Regions from separate parts of the Streptomyces sp. NPDC020747 genome, predicted to be linked through region 2. Evidence: predicted binding sites of a transcription regulator. Region 2 holds the regulator's gene; each other region holds the start of a gene.

Region 1 (4,821 bases), on a different contig from region 2:
GGCATGACCATTCACCGGTGCCGCGAGGACGGCAAGGTCGCCGAGGGGTGGTGGCAGTACGACCGGCTGGGGCTGATGGACCAGCTCGGGGCGCTGGACCAGCTGGAGGTCTGACCGCGCCGGGCCGCGGCGACGACAGCACGAAGGCCCGGCACCCCTCGACACGGGGTACCGGGCCTTCGCCGGGCGCCTACAGGGACGTACGCCCCTTCGGGCTGCCCGAAAGCGGCTTACGCCCAGTGGGCTCGTGCCTAGTGGGAGTGGCCGTGACCGCCGTGGCCCGCGTCGCCCTCTTCCTCGGCCGGCTTCTCGACGACCAGGGTCTCGGTCGTGAGGAGCAGGGAGGCGATGGAGGCGGCGTTCTCCAGGGCGGAGCGGGTGACCTTGACCGGGTCGATGACGCCGGCCTTGACCAGGTCGCCGTACTCGCCGGTCGCGGCGTTGAAGCCCTGGCCCTTGTCGAGCTCGGCGACCTTGGAGGTGATGACGTAACCCTCCAGGCCGGCGTTCTCGGCGATCCAGCGCAGCGGCTCGACGGCGGCCTTGCGGACGACGGCCACACCGGTGGCCTCGTCGCCGGTCTTGCCGAGGTTGCCCTCGAGGACCTTCACGGCGTGGACGAGCGCGGAGCCACCACCGGAGACGATGCCCTCCTCGACCGCGGCGCGGGTCGCGGAGATGGCGTCCTCCAGACGGTGCTTCTTCTCCTTGAGCTCCACCTCGGTGGCGGCGCCGACCTTGATGACGCACACGCCGCCGGCCAGCTTCGCGAGGCGCTCCTGGAGCTTCTCGCGGTCCCAGTCGGAGTCGGTGTTCTCGATCTCGGCCTTGATCTGGTTGACACGGCCGGCCACGGCGCCGGTGTCGCCACCGCCGTCGACGATGACCGTGTCGTCCTTCGAGATGGTGACGCGGCGGGCGGTGCCCAGCACGTCGAGGCCGACCTGGTCGAGCTTGAGGCCGACCTCCTCGGCGATGACCTCGGCGCCGGTAAGCGCGGCCATGTCACCGAGCATCGCCTTGCGGCGGTCACCGAAGCCGGGGGCCTTCACGGCGACGGCGTTGAACGTGCCGCGGATCTTGTTCACGACCAGGGTCGACAGGGCCTCGCCCTCGACGTCCTCGGCGATGATCAGCAGCGGCTTGGAGGCGTTGGTCTGGATGACCTTCTCCAGCAGCGGCAGCATGTCCTGGATGGAGGAGATCTTGCCCTGGTGGATCAGGATGTACGGGTCGTCCAGGACGGCTTCCATGCGCTCCTGGTCCGTCACGAAGTACGGCGACAGGTAGCCCTTGTCGAAGGCCATGCCCTCGGTGAAGTCCAGCTCCAGACCGAAGGTGTTGGACTCCTCGACGGTGATGACACCGTCCTTGCCGACCTTGTCCATCGCCTCGGCGATGAGCTCGCCGACCTGGCTGTCCTGGGCGGACAGACCGGCGACGGCGGCGATGTCGGACTTCTCGTCGATCGGGCGCGCGGTCGCGAGGAGCTCCTCGGAGACCGCGGCGACGGCCGCGTCGATGCCCTTCTTCAGGAGGGCGGGGGACGCGCCGGCGGCGACGTTCTTCAGGCCCTCGCGGACGAGCGCCTGGGCCAGCACGGTGGCGGTGGTCGTACCGTCACCCGCGATGTCGTTGGTCTTGGTCGCCACCTCCTTCACCAGCTGGGCGCCGAGGTTCTCGTACGGGTCGTCGAGCTCGACCTCGCGGGCGATCGTGACACCGTCGTTGGTGATGGTGGGTGCGCCGAACTTCTTGTCGATGACGACGTTGCGGCCCTTGGGGCCGATCGTCACCTTGACCGTGTCGGCAAGCTTGTTGACGCCGCGCTCGAGGGCGCGACGGGCGTCCTCGTCGAACTTCAGGATCTTCGCCATGGGAGCGGTTCAGCCCTCTCGGAAAACGTGGGTGAAACGAACCGCGCCCCCGACGCCCGGCTTCATAAGGTCGCGGGGGCCAGGGGCGCAGTTCACTGCAATGCTGGTAATGCCGGGAATGCTGGTGGTGCCGGGTGAACTACTTCTCGACGATCGCGAGCACGTCGCGAGCCGAGAGGACGAGGTACTCCTCGCCGTTGTACTTCACCTCGGTGCCGCCGTACTTGCTGTACAGCACGACATCGCCGGTCTTGACGTCGAGCGGAAGACGCTCGCCGTTCTCGAAGCGGCCCGGGCCCACGGCCAGGACGACGCCCTCCTGGGGCTTCTCCTTGGCGGTGTCCGGGATGACCAGGCCAGAGGCCGTGGTCTGCTCGGCGTCGAGCGGCTGGACCACAATGCGGTCCTCGAGCGGCTTGATGGCAACCTTGGAGCTGGTGGTCGTCACGATCCGACCTCCCCCTTCGGAGATCTCACGGGGTTAACTGTCTGAGGTGGCGACCAGGTGGATCCGTCGTCGCGGGTGCCGGACCTGCCCGTCGCTATTGGCACTCTCCTGCGGTGAGTGCCAGGCCTGAGACTATGACTGCGATTAGCACTCGGTCAAGCGGAGTGCCAATTACCTCCGGCGGTCAGGGGGTGTTCGGCGCCCGGTGCCAGGGGTGAACGCCCCTGGGGGCTGCGCCCCCAGACCCCCCTTTCGGCCTGAACGGCCTCGTCCTCAAACGCCGGACGGGCTGAGGGCTACAGGTAATCCTCCAGCCGCGCCACCGTGAACCCCTCCCCCTGGATGCGCTTCAGCATGGTGGTCGTCGCGTCGGTGAGAGTCGTGCCGTTCTCGCCTTCCGGGCAGTGCAGGATGTCGCCCGGGGCGAGGTGGTCGGGGTCGCGCCAGAGGACGATGGCGGACAGTCCGCAGTCGGCGGCCGCGCGCAGGGTGTCGGTGTTGTAGTCGTCGTAGGGCGGGCGGAAGAGCCGGGGGCGGATGCCGAAGCGCTGCTTGAGCTTCTCCTGCTGGCCGCAGATCTCGGCGCGCTGGCCGGCGTACGGGAGTCCCGGCAGGTACGGGTGGTCGAGCGTGTGGTTCTGTACGGTCGCGCCGACCGCGCGGAGCCTGCCGAAGTGGGCGTACCCCGGCCCGACGACACTGTCCGTGAGGAACATCGTGACCGGCAGCCGCAGTTCACGGACCATGTCGACGAACTGCGGGTCCTTCTCGGCGCCGTCGTCGAAGGTCAGGAAGACGACCCGGTCGCGGGTGCGGACGCGGTCGACGACGGGCGGCAGGCCCGGTCCCGCGGTGCGGGCGGAGGGCCGCCGGTCGGGCGGCTTCGGCGCCGGGGCCAGCGGAGCGGTCAGACCCCAGCGGCGGTACGGGTCCTCGGTGGGGCCGTACGTGCGTACCTTCTGCGCGGCCTTCTTGCCCAGCCGCTCGATGGGGTCCACGGACTGGGCGCAGCCGGCCAGGCAGACCAGGCCCGCGAGCAGTGCCGCGGCGGCGGCCGGCCGCTTCCTCACAGGTAGTCCTCGATGCGTGCCACCGCGTACCCCTTGTCCGTGACCAGCTTCAGGAACCGTCGGACCATGTCCGGCATCGTGCCCTTCCAATGCTCCTTGCCGCGGAAGTGGCTGAGAACGATGTCGCCGGGGTGGAGGTCCCGGTCCAACTCGCGGTAGTCCCAGCGGTCGACGAAGACCTCCTCGTTCCACAGCGGGGCCGCCTTGATGCCGCAGGCCCTGGCCGCGCGCAGGGTGTCCTCGTTGTAGTTGCCGAAGGGCGGGCGGAAGAGGGCCGGGCGCTTGCCGTAGCGCTTCTCGATCACGTCCTGCATGCCGCAGATCTCGCTCTTCTGCCGTTCGTAGGAAAGGTTCGGCATATAGCGGTGGTTGAGGGTGTGGTTGTTCAGGACCACGCCCTTGTCCCGCATCTGCTTGAAGTAGCCGTAGTCATCTTTGACCAGGTAGTCGCTCAGGAAGGCCGTGTACGGGACCTTCAGCTCGCTCATCATCCGCAGGAACGCCGGGTCCTTCTCGGCGCCGTCGTCGATCGTGAGGAAGACGACCTTGTCCTTGGTGGGAATCGTGGTGAAGACGGGCGGCAGGCCCTCGTGGTCGTCCACCTCGAAGCCCTTGCGGGTGCTGATGTCGGGCTTCTTGCCGGGAGCGGGGGGTGCGGGCAGTGGGGGCTTGGCCAGCCCCCACTTCTTCGCCGCGGTGGCGCGGGCGCGCTGCTCCTGGCGCAGCTTGGTGGCGTACGTGTCCATGGCTCGGGCCGGTGGGGCCTTCAGGAGTTGCTGGCCTGGGGCGGGCTTGACAGTGGTGGGGGTTGCTTCAGCGCAGCCGGCCGCGAGGGCGGTGACGGTCAGTAGCGTGACTGCGGTGCGTGAGAGGTTTCTATAATTTTGTCGCACAAGTCGCATAGGTCCGGATACTCACAGGTCAGACCCCTCACCAGGCGTCGACACCGCCGTCCGGACCTTGCCGTCCACCGACTGGCCCACAATGGGTCGGTGAACGACCTCGATCCCCTCTCCTCATTCGCCGCCCTGCTCACCGACCGAGGGCGTGCCCTGCTCGACGAGGTGCGGGACACCGAACCCGCCCAGGAGCTGGCCGTCGCCACCCGGCTGCGGCGGGAGCATCCTGTCGGGCTCGTGTCGGCGGCGCTCGGGCAGGCGCGGTTGCGGCAGCGGGCCGTGGCGAAGTTCGGCGCGGCGGACGCGGGGCGGATGTACTTCACGCCGAACGGGGTGGAGCAGTCGACCCGGGCGAGCGTCGCCGCGTACCGGGCCCGGCGTTTCCAGGAGCTCGGCGTGCGGTCCGTGGCGGATCTGTGCTGCGGGATCGGCGGTGACGCGATCGCGCTCGCCCGGGCCGGGATCCGGGTGCTCGCCGTCGACCGGGACCCGCTGACGGCGGCCGTGGCGCGGGCGAACGCCGAGGC
Region 2 (4,821 bases):
AGTACTGGCGCATTCGGATGACGATAGATGACGACAGGAGAAGGTACCCGCCCGGCACACCGAGCCTCCCGCGACCTGCCGACAGGCGCCCGGGCCTCGCCGACGAGCCTCCTGCGAGACAGACCCACGAGCTCCCTACGACACGCCGAAACGCCGTGCCAGCGCGTCCCGTTGGGCCCGTACGAAGCCGGCGTCGACCGCCGCCCCGTGGCCGGGCACGTACACCGCGTCCTCGCCCCCGAGCTCCAGCAGCCGGTCCAGGGCCGCGGGCCAGCGGGCGGGGACGGCGTCGGGGCCCGCCTGGGGTTCGCCGGACTCCTCGACGAGGTCACCGCAGAAGACGATCCTCGGCGAGCCGGTCCCGGGACCGCTGGGGCGGCTGGGGCCACTGGGACCACCGGGGCTGCTGGGGCCCGCCGGGCCTCCGGGGCCTGCCGAGCCTGCCGGACCTGCCGGACCTGCCGGGCCTCCGAGGTCTCCCGGGCCTGCCGAACCTCCCCTGCCCCCGACGTCCCCCAGCTCGCCGTGGACCAGAACCGCCAGGTCGTGGGACGTGTGGCCGGGGCCCACGTTCGCCAGTAGGACCCGGACTCCGCCGCCCAGGTCGAGGGTCCTCTCGCCGGAGACGAGGTGCCGGGGGTGGACTAGCAGGTCCGCCGCGTCGGCCGCCTCGCTGGGGTCGGCGCCGTTGCGTACGGCGTCCGCCCGCAACTCGTCCCGTCCGTCGACGAGCACCCGCTCAAGACCCGCCGCTCCGAAGACCTCGGCCCCCGCGAACGCCGCCGCGCCGAAGACATGGTCGAAATGCGGGTGGGTGAGCGCGAGATGGGTGACCCGCCCGCCCCCGAGCAACCGCCGCGCCTCCGTACGCAGCCGCGCGCCCTCCCGGGGCCCCGACCCCGCGTCGATCATGAGCGCCGCACTCTCGCCCACCACGAGCCCCGCCGTGCAGTCCCACACCGGAAGCCGGCAGCGCCCCACACGCGGACCCAGTTCCTCCCACCCGGCCTCTTCCCAAGTCACCCTCATACGCCGACGCTAGCTCTACGCCCCGTGAAGTGCGCGGACAGCAGCGGGCGGCAGCGGACAGTAGTCGGGACAGAGCGGGACAGGCCCGTACACGTCGTCGTGACATCGCGGGGACGGCCTTGCCCGGGTCGTGCCCAGCGGCCGTACACTTGGCCCGGGGATGCTGGCACTCGCGCACGCTGAGTGCCAGGCAAGGCGATCGAGGATGATCGAAGACCGCGGGGAAGACCAGCTGGAGGTGTGCGCGATGCTCAGTGAACGCAGGCTCGAAGTGCTGCGCGCCATCGTCCAGGACTATGTGGGCACCGAGGAGCCGGTCGGTTCCAAGGCGCTCACGGAGCGCCACCGGCTGGGCGTCTCCCCGGCGACCGTCCGTAACGACATGGCCGTGCTGGAGGACGAGGGCTACATCGCCCAGCCGCACACCAGCGCCGGCCGTATCCCCACGGACAAGGGCTATCGCCTCTTCGTCGACAGACTCGCGGGCGTCAAGCCGATGACCGCGCCGGAGCGGCGGGCGATCCACAGCTTCCTCGACAACGCCGTCGACCTCGACGACGTCGTGGGGCGGACCGTCCGGCTCCTCGCGCAGCTCACCCGGCAGGTCGCCGTCGTGCAGTACCCGTCCCTGACGCGTTCGACCGTGCGTCATGTGGAGCTGCTGGCGCTGGCCCCGGCCCGAGTCATGCTCGTACTGATCACGGACACCGGCCGGGTCGAGCAGCGCATGGTGGACTGTCCGGCTCCCTTCGGGGAGGCCTCCGTGGCGGATCTGCGCGCGCGGCTCAACAGCCGGATCGCGGGCCGCCGTTTCGCGGACGTCCCGCAGCTGGTGCAGGATCTCCCCGACGCGTTCGAGTCGGACGACCGGGGTACGGTCGCGACGGTGCTCTCCACCCTCATGGAGACTCTCGTCGAGGAGACCGAGGAGCGGCTGATGATCGGCGGCACCGCCAATCTCACCCGCTTCGGACATGACTTTCCCCTCACCATCCGTCCGGTCCTGGAGGCACTTGAGGAGCAGGTCGTTCTCCTCAAACTCCTTGGTGAGGTCAATGATTCGGGCATGGCCGTACGGATCGGTCACGAGAACGCCCATGAGGGACTCAACTCCACGTCCGTCGTCTCGGTCGGCTACGGTTCGGGCGTCGAGGCAGTAGCAAAACTTGGCGTCGTCGGACCGACGCGCATGGATTACCCCGGAACGATGGGAGCGGTACGAGCGGTGGCACGGTACGTAGGACAGATCCTGGCGGAGTCGTAAGTGGCCACGGACTACTACGCCGTACTCGGCGTGCGCCGCGACGCGTCCCAGGACGAGATCAAGAAGGCATTCCGGCGGCTCGCACGCGAGCTGCATCCGGACGTCAATCCCGATCCGAAGACGCAAGAGCGCTTCAAGGAGATCAACGCCGCGTACGAGGTGTTGTCGGACCCGCAGAAGAAGCAGGTCTACGACCTCGGCGGTGACCCGCTGTCCCAGGCGGGCGGCCAGGGCGCGGGTGGCTTCGGCGCCGGCGGGTTCGGGAACTTCTCGGACATCATGGACGCCTTCTTCGGCACGGCGTCGCAGCGGGGCCCGCGGTCGCGCACGCGGCGCGGCCAGGACGCGATGATCCGGCTGGAGATCGACCTCGACGAGGCGGCCTTCGGCACGACGAAGGACATCCAGGTCGACACGGCCGTCGTGTGTACGACGTGCAGTGGCGAGGGCGCGGCGCCCGGCACCTCCGCGCAGACCTGTGACATGTGCCGCGGGCGCGGTGAGGTGTCCCAGGTCACCCGGTCCTTCCTGGGCCAGGTCATGACGTCCCGGCCGTGTCCGCAGTGCCAGGGGTTCGGGACGGTCGTTCCGACGCCGTGCCCCGAGTGCGCCGGTGACGGGCGGGTCCGCTCGCGGCGGACCCTGACCGTGAAGATTCCCGCCGGTGTCGACAACGGCACGCGGATCCAGCTCGCGGGCGAGGGTGAGGTCGGGCCCGGCGGCGGTCCCGCCGGTGACCTCTACGTCGAGATCCACGAGGTCGCGCACTCCACCTTCCAGCGGCGCGGTGACGACCTGCACTGCACGGTCACCATTCCGATGACCGCGGCGGCTCTCGGGACGAAGGTTCCGCTGGAGACGCTCGACGGGATGGAAGAGATCGACATCCGTCCGGGGACCCAGTCCGGGCAGTCGGTTCCGTTGCACGGGCGCGGGATCACGCACCTTCGCGGTGGCGGGCGCGGGGATCTCATCGTGCATGTCGAGGTCATGACGCCGAGCAAGCTTGATCCCGAGCAGGAGAGGGTGCTGCGGGAGTTGGCGCAGCTTCGGGGGGAGGAGCGGCCCACGGGTCAGTTTCAACCCGGGCAGCAGGGGCTGTTCTCCAGGCTGAAGGACGCGTTCAACGGTCGCTGAGGGGTTGTGCGGGGGGTTTGTTTCGCCCCCGCCGCCCCTTCCCGTCCCGTCTCGGGGGCCAGCCCCCGAACCCCCGCTCCTCAAACGCCGGAGGGGCTGAAGACTTCGCGGCCCGGGCCGACACCTTCAGCCCGTCGTGGGGGTCCCCCCGCTCGAGCGAAGCCGAGAGTGGGGGAGTTTGAGGACGAGGCCGTTCAGGCCGAAGGGGAAACCGCCCCGCGGCCTGATTCCCGTGGCTTATGCCCGAGGGAAGGCCGGATTCGGACTTGTACGGAGGACGTGACAACATGCCGTCATGTCCTCCGCGCTGACCGATCTCTTCCCACTCCCGATCGTGCAGGCCCCCATGGCGGGCGGCGTCTCCGTGCCGCAGCTCACAGCGGCCGTGTCCGAAGCCGGGGGGCTCGGTTTCCTCGCCGCCGGCTACAAAACGGCCGACGGCATGTACCAGGAGATCAAGCAGTTGCGGGGCACCACGAGCCGCCCGTTCGGCGTGAACCTGTTCATGCCGCAGCCCGAGTACGCCGACGCGGCCGCGGTCGAGGTCTACGCCCACCAACTCGCCGGCGAGGCCTCCTGGTACGAGACCGAACTGGGCGACCCCGACAGCGGACGCGACGACGGATACGACGCCAAGCTCGCCGTACTCCTCGACAACCCGGTACCGGTCGTCTCCTTCCACTTCGGCTGCCCCACGCGTGACGTCCTGGACTCCCTGAGCCGGGCCGGCACGCTGACCCTCGTCACGGCGACCACCGCCGAGGAGGCGCAGGCCGTGCAGTGGGCGGGCGCCGACGCGGTGATCGTGCAGGGCGTCGAGGCCGGCGGCCACCAGGGCACCCACCGCGACAACCCGGAGACCGACGGCTCGGGCATCGGACTGCTCTCGCTGATCGCACAGGTCCGCGAGACCGTGCAGATCCCGATCGTCGCGGCCGGCGGCATCATGCGCGGCAGCCAGATCGCCGCCGCGCTCGCCGCGGGCGCGAGCGCCGCCCAGCTCGGCACGGCGTTCCTCGCCACCCCCGAGTCCGGCGCCAACGCCGTGCACAAGCAGGCACTGACCAACCCCCTCTTCGTACGTACGGAGTTGACGCGCGCCTTCTCCGGCCGGCCCGCGCGGGGGCTGATGAACCGCTTCATGCGCGAGCACGGGCCGTACGCGCCCGCCGCCTACCCCGAGGTCCACCACCTCACCTCCCCCCTGCGCAAGGCCGCGGCCAAGGCGGGGGACGCGCAGGGGATGGCGCTGTGGGCGGGACAGGGCCACCGGCTCGCGCGCGAGCTGCCCGCCGGACAGCTGGTCGAGGTTCTCGCGGCCGAACTCGCCGCCGCGAAGACAGCGTTGTCGTCCAACTCGGGCGCGGGGCCGGTCCGTTGACCGCGCCGGT
Region 3 (4,821 bases), on a different contig from region 2:
CCAGCGCTCGACGTCTTCCAGCACGTGCGGCTCTCCCTTGCGTTCTTCGGGATGCGTGTGTCCGACGCGCGATGGGGGTCCCCCCGCTCGAGCGGAGTCGAGAGTGGGGGAGTGGAGTGCCTCACTGTCATCTCGCGGTTCGGACGGCTCTCTCCACCATCCAGGCCTTCGGTTACAGTCTTGAACAACGCTGATGACCATCGCATGTCGGGGGTCGTTGCGTGTACAACCAAAACCACAACCGAATAGCGCTCATCCAGAGGGGCAGAGGGATACGGCCCGTTGAAGCCCCGGCAACCCTCCGGCCGGTCTCGTCCTGATCATCGTCGATCAGCGCGGCGAGGCTCCCGGCTCGGGAAGGTGCCAAATCCGTCTCACGGCGAAGTGCGTCGTGAGGAAGATGAGGAAAGGGCCTCGCCTCCATGGCTGCGCAGACAGTTGCAAGCACCACGAACTCCACCACCGCGAACTCCGCGAACACCGTCGACCTGGGTCCGGCCACCGCGCTTTCCTGCCGCGAATGCGGCCACCGCGTCCCGCTCGGTCCGGTCTTCGCCTGCGAGGAGTGTTTCGGCCCGCTGGAGATCGCGTACGACTTCTCGGCGTACGACGCCGAGGAGCTCCGCAAGCGGATCGAAGCGGGCCCCGCGAACATCTGGCGGTACGCGCCGCTGCTGCCCGTCCCCGCGGACGTGGCGGACAAGCCCAACATCAACCCCGGCTGGACCAAGCTCGTCCAGGCCGACAACCTCGCGCGCGAGCTGGGTGTCGACGCCGGCAAGCTCTTCGTGAAGGACGACTCCGGGAACCCGACGCACTCCTTCAAGGACCGGGTCGTCGCCCAGGCCATCGAAGCGGCCCGCGCGTTCAACTTCACCACTCTCTCCTGCTCCTCCACCGGCAACCTCGCCGGCGCGGTGGGCGCCGCCGCCGCGCGCGCCGGCTTCCGGTCCTGCGTGTTCATCCCGCACGACCTGGAGCAGGGCAAGGTCGTCATGGCCGCGGTCTACGGCGGCGAGCTCGTCGGCATCGAGGGCAACTACGACGACGTGAACCGCTTCTGCTCCGAGCTGATCGGCGACCCGGCCGGCGAGGGCTGGGGCTTCGTCAACGTCAACCTGCGGCCGTACTACGCGGAGGGCTCCAAGACCCTCGCGTACGAGATCTGCGAGCAGCTCGGCTGGCAGCTGCCGGACCAGCTCGTCGTGCCCATCGCCTCCGGGTCGCAGCTCACGAAGATCGACAAGGGGCTGCAGGAGCTGATCAAGCTCGGGCTCGTCGAGGACAAGCCGTACAAGATCTTCGGTGCGCAGGCCGAGGGCTGCTCGCCGGTGTCCGTGGCGTACAAGGCCGGGCACGACGTCGTACGGCCGCAGAAGCCGAACACGATCGCGAAGTCGCTCGCGATCGGAAATCCGGCGGACGGTCCTTACGTTCTCGATATCGCCCGGCGGACGGGCGGGGCCGTGGAGGACGTGAACGACGAGCAGGTGGTCGACGCGATCAAGTTGCTGGCGCGTACCGAGGGAATCTTTGCGGAGACCGCCGGTGGTGTGACGGTGGGAGTGGCGAAGAAGCTGATCGAGAACGGTCTGCTGGATCCGAGTCTGACCACTGTCGTGCTCAACACCGGTGATGGTCTGAAGACCTTGGACGCGGTTGCTTCCGACACGGGGCTGACCGCGACCATTCGTCCGAACCTGGATTCCTTCCGTGAGGCCGGTCTCGGTTAGTTCGCCGCGCTCCTAAAAGACCGCGCACTTCCCCGCGCCCCTGACGGGGCGCTTCGCACCCGACCGGAGGTCCAACCCCATGAGCGTCAACGTACGTATCCCCACCATCCTGCGCACCTACACGGGCGGCAAGGCCGAGGTCGCTGCCGAGGGGGCGACTCTTGGTGAGGTCATCTCCGATCTGGAGAAGAACCACACCGGTATCGCCGCCCGGGTCCTGGACGACCAGGGGCAGCTGCGGCGGTTCGTCAACGTGTACGTGAACGACGACGACGTGCGTTTCGAGCAGGGGCTGGAGACGGCGACGCCGGACGGGGCCGGGGTGTCGATCATTCCCGCCGTCGCCGGCGGCTGACCGTCGGGGGCCGTGCCGGAGGCTGATCATTACCTTCGGTAACTGCCGTCACCGAGAGTTCATCGAATTGCCCCCTCCGTGAGAGAAGCGGAAGGGGCAATTCTGTATGGTTGAGCGCGGTACAGTTGGGGAACCTGCTTCGATCCGCACGCCGGGCGCATTGAGATCCCGCCCGAAGCCCGACAAGAAGTAGCCAAAGTGCCCCGCCTTTTTGAGCCTTTTATGGCATTCACGGGGCCCGACTTGCCCTGAATCTTCGTGAATTCTTCACATATTCCCGATCAGTCGTGCCCGGAATTCTCGTCGGATTGACCTGTTGCAGACGGCAGTTGGACGGATACATTCAGCCGCGGTCGACGCGTTCCGGCGCACACCCCCAACCGTTGGGGGGTGAGGTCTGACCCGGATCCGCGAAGTGCGGGTCTGTGCAAGGGCCAGTAATAGGGGAGTTAGGCATGGCTCAGGGCACCGTCAAATGGTTCAACGCGGAGAAGGGGTACGGCTTCATCGCGGTCGACGGTGGTGCGGATGTTTTCGTCCACTACAGCGCGATTCAGATGGACGGCTACCGCACCCTGGAAGAGGGTCAGCGGGTCGATTTTGAGATCTCGCAAGGCCAGAAGGGGCCGCAGGCGGACATGGTCCGACTGGCGACCGGCTGAAGCACGCGCCGACTTACTGCAGCGACGTTCTTCTTCCGAAGGGCTCGTACCCCCCGGGGTGCGGGCCCTTCGGCACGCCCGCACCCCGTGCGCGCCGTACGCGCGCTCTCTTCCCACCTGCTCCCACCTGCGGATCATCCTGAGCCGCTTGCACTCGCATGGGTCGAGTGCTAATCATTGGCGTTAGCACTCTGAAGGTGAGAGTGATAACGAGGACCGGGTCGGTGAGGCCCGCAGGCCGGGTGGGGCAAGGAACCACGAGGTCGGCAGGCCGTCCGTCGCGGGCGCGGGCGCGGTCCTGGAGATTCCACCCCAGTCCGGGAGGACCACTTCACATGGCCAAGATCATCGCGTTCGACGAGGAGGCACGGCGCGGTCTCGAGCGCGGGATGAACCAGCTCGCCGACGCCGTCAAGGTCACCCTTGGTCCCAAGGGTCGCAACGTCGTCCTCGAGAAGAAGTGGGGCGCCCCCACGATCACCAACGATGGTGTTTCCATCGCCAAGGAGATCGAGCTCGAGGACCCGTACGAGAAGATCGGCGCTGAGCTGGTCAAGGAAGTCGCCAAGAAGACGGACGACGTCGCCGGTGACGGTACGACCACCGCGACCGTTCTGGCGCAGGCGCTGGTCCGCGAGGGCCTTCGCAACGTCGCCGCCGGCGCCAACCCGATGGCTCTCAAGCGCGGTATCGAGAAGGCCGTCGAGGCCGTCTCCGGTGCCCTCCTTGAGCAGGCCAAGGATGTCGAGACCAAGGAGCAGATCGCTTCGACGGCCTCCATCTCCGCCGCCGACACCCAGATCGGCGAGCTCATCGCCGAGGCGATGGACAAGGTCGGCAAGGAAGGCGTCATCACGGTCGAGGAGTCCCAGACCTTCGGTCTGGAGCTCGAGCTCACCGAGGGCATGCGCTTCGACAAGGGCTACATCTCGGCGTACTTCGCGACCGACATGGAGCGTATGGAGGCCGTCCTCGACGACCCCTACATCCTGATCGCCAACTCGAAGATCGCCAACGTCAAGGACCTGCTCCCGCTCCTGGAGAAGGTCATGCAGTCGGGCAAGCCGCTGCTGATCATCGCCGAGGACGTCGAGGGCGAGGCCCTGTCGACCCTGGTCGTCAACAAGATCCGTGGCACCTTCAAGTCCGTCGCCGTCAAGGCTCCGGGCTTCGGTGACCGCCGCAAGGCGATGCTGAACGACATCGCCATCCTCACGGGCGGCGAGGTCATCTCCGAGGAGGTCGGCCTCAAGCTGGAGAACACCGGCCTGGAGCTGCTCGGCCGCGCTCGCAAGATCGTCATCACCAAGGACGAGACGACGATCGTGGACGGCTCGGGTTCGGCGGACCAGGTTGCCGGTCGCGTCAACCAGATCCGTGCCGAGATCGAGAACTCGGACTCGGACTACGACCGCGAGAAGCTCCAGGAGCGCCTGGCGAAGCTGGCCGGCGGCGTGGCCGTCATCAAGGCCGGTGCCGCCACCGAGGTCGAGCTCAAGGAGCGCAAGCACCGCATCGAGGACGCCGTTCGCAACGCGAAGGCGGCCGTCGAGGAGGGCATCGTCGCCGGTGGTGGCGTGGCCCTGCTCCAGGCCTCCTCGGTCTTCGAGAAGCTGGACCTCGATGGTGACGAGGCGACCGGCGCCAACGCCGTGAAGCTCGCCCTGGAGGCCCCGCTCAAGCAGATCGCCGTCAACGGCGGCCTGGAGGGTGGCGTCATCGTCGAGAAGGTGCGCAACCTTCCCGTCGGCCACGGCCTCAACGCCGCGACCGGTGAGTACGTCGACATGATCGCCGAAGGCATCATCGACCCGGCGAAGGTCACGCGCTCTGCCCTGCAGAACGCCGCGTCCATCGCCGCGCTGTTCCTCACCACCGAGGCCGTCATCGCCGACAAGCCGGAGAAGGCCGGCGCCGGCGCCGGCGCCGGTGGCGGCATGCCGGGCGGTGACATGGACTTCTGAGCCCCTGCGTAAGCAGAAAGGCTCGGCGGTTCATCGCAGCAGGCAGTACTTCGCAGTACGCAGTACTCCGCATCGCGCGGTACTTCGCATTACGCGAACGAGGGCGG

The links. Region 2 encodes HrcA, which represses chaperone genes, less so after heat shock. Its sites were predicted from a motif close to TTNGCACTCNGNNNNNCNGAGTGCNAA; they were not measured.
Region 1: the regulator HrcA is predicted to act here: its motif matches at 2,470-2,496, upstream of groES (co-chaperone GroES).
Region 3: the regulator HrcA is predicted to act here: its motif matches at 2,934-2,960, upstream of groL (chaperonin GroEL).

The regions. Positions count from the first base shown of each region.
Region 1 is NZ_JBIRTJ010000002.1:88,217-93,037, reverse strand. Features, by position in the region: gene ACH4YP_RS05545 (ester cyclase) at 1-114, shown strand, start outside; gene groL (chaperonin GroEL) at 252-1,877, opposite strand; gene groES (co-chaperone GroES) at 2,017-2,325, opposite strand; gene ACH4YP_RS05530 (polysaccharide deacetylase family protein) at 2,622-3,395, opposite strand; gene ACH4YP_RS05525 (polysaccharide deacetylase family protein) at 3,392-4,297, opposite strand; gene ACH4YP_RS05520 (methyltransferase domain-containing protein) at 4,388-4,821, shown strand, end outside.
Region 2 is NZ_JBIRTJ010000007.1:325,471-330,291, reverse strand. Features, by position in the region: gene ACH4YP_RS20960 (DUF3097 domain-containing protein) at 1-13, opposite strand, end outside; gene ACH4YP_RS20955 (MBL fold metallo-hydrolase) at 136-1,029, opposite strand; gene hrcA (heat-inducible transcriptional repressor HrcA) at 1,277-2,293, shown strand; gene dnaJ (molecular chaperone DnaJ) at 2,294-3,430, shown strand; gene ACH4YP_RS20940 (nitronate monooxygenase) at 3,726-4,811, shown strand; gene ACH4YP_RS20935 (16S rRNA (uracil(1498)-N(3))-methyltransferase) at 4,808-4,821, shown strand, end outside.
Region 3 is NZ_JBIRTJ010000006.1:233,422-238,242, reverse strand. Features, by position in the region: gene ACH4YP_RS18530 (glucosyl-3-phosphoglycerate synthase) at 1-24, opposite strand, end outside; SAM riboswitch class I at 250-407, shown strand; gene thrC (threonine synthase) at 423-1,733, shown strand; gene ACH4YP_RS18520 (ubiquitin-like small modifier protein 1) at 1,813-2,088, shown strand; gene ACH4YP_RS18515 (cold-shock protein) at 2,544-2,750, shown strand; gene groL (chaperonin GroEL) at 3,086-4,714, shown strand.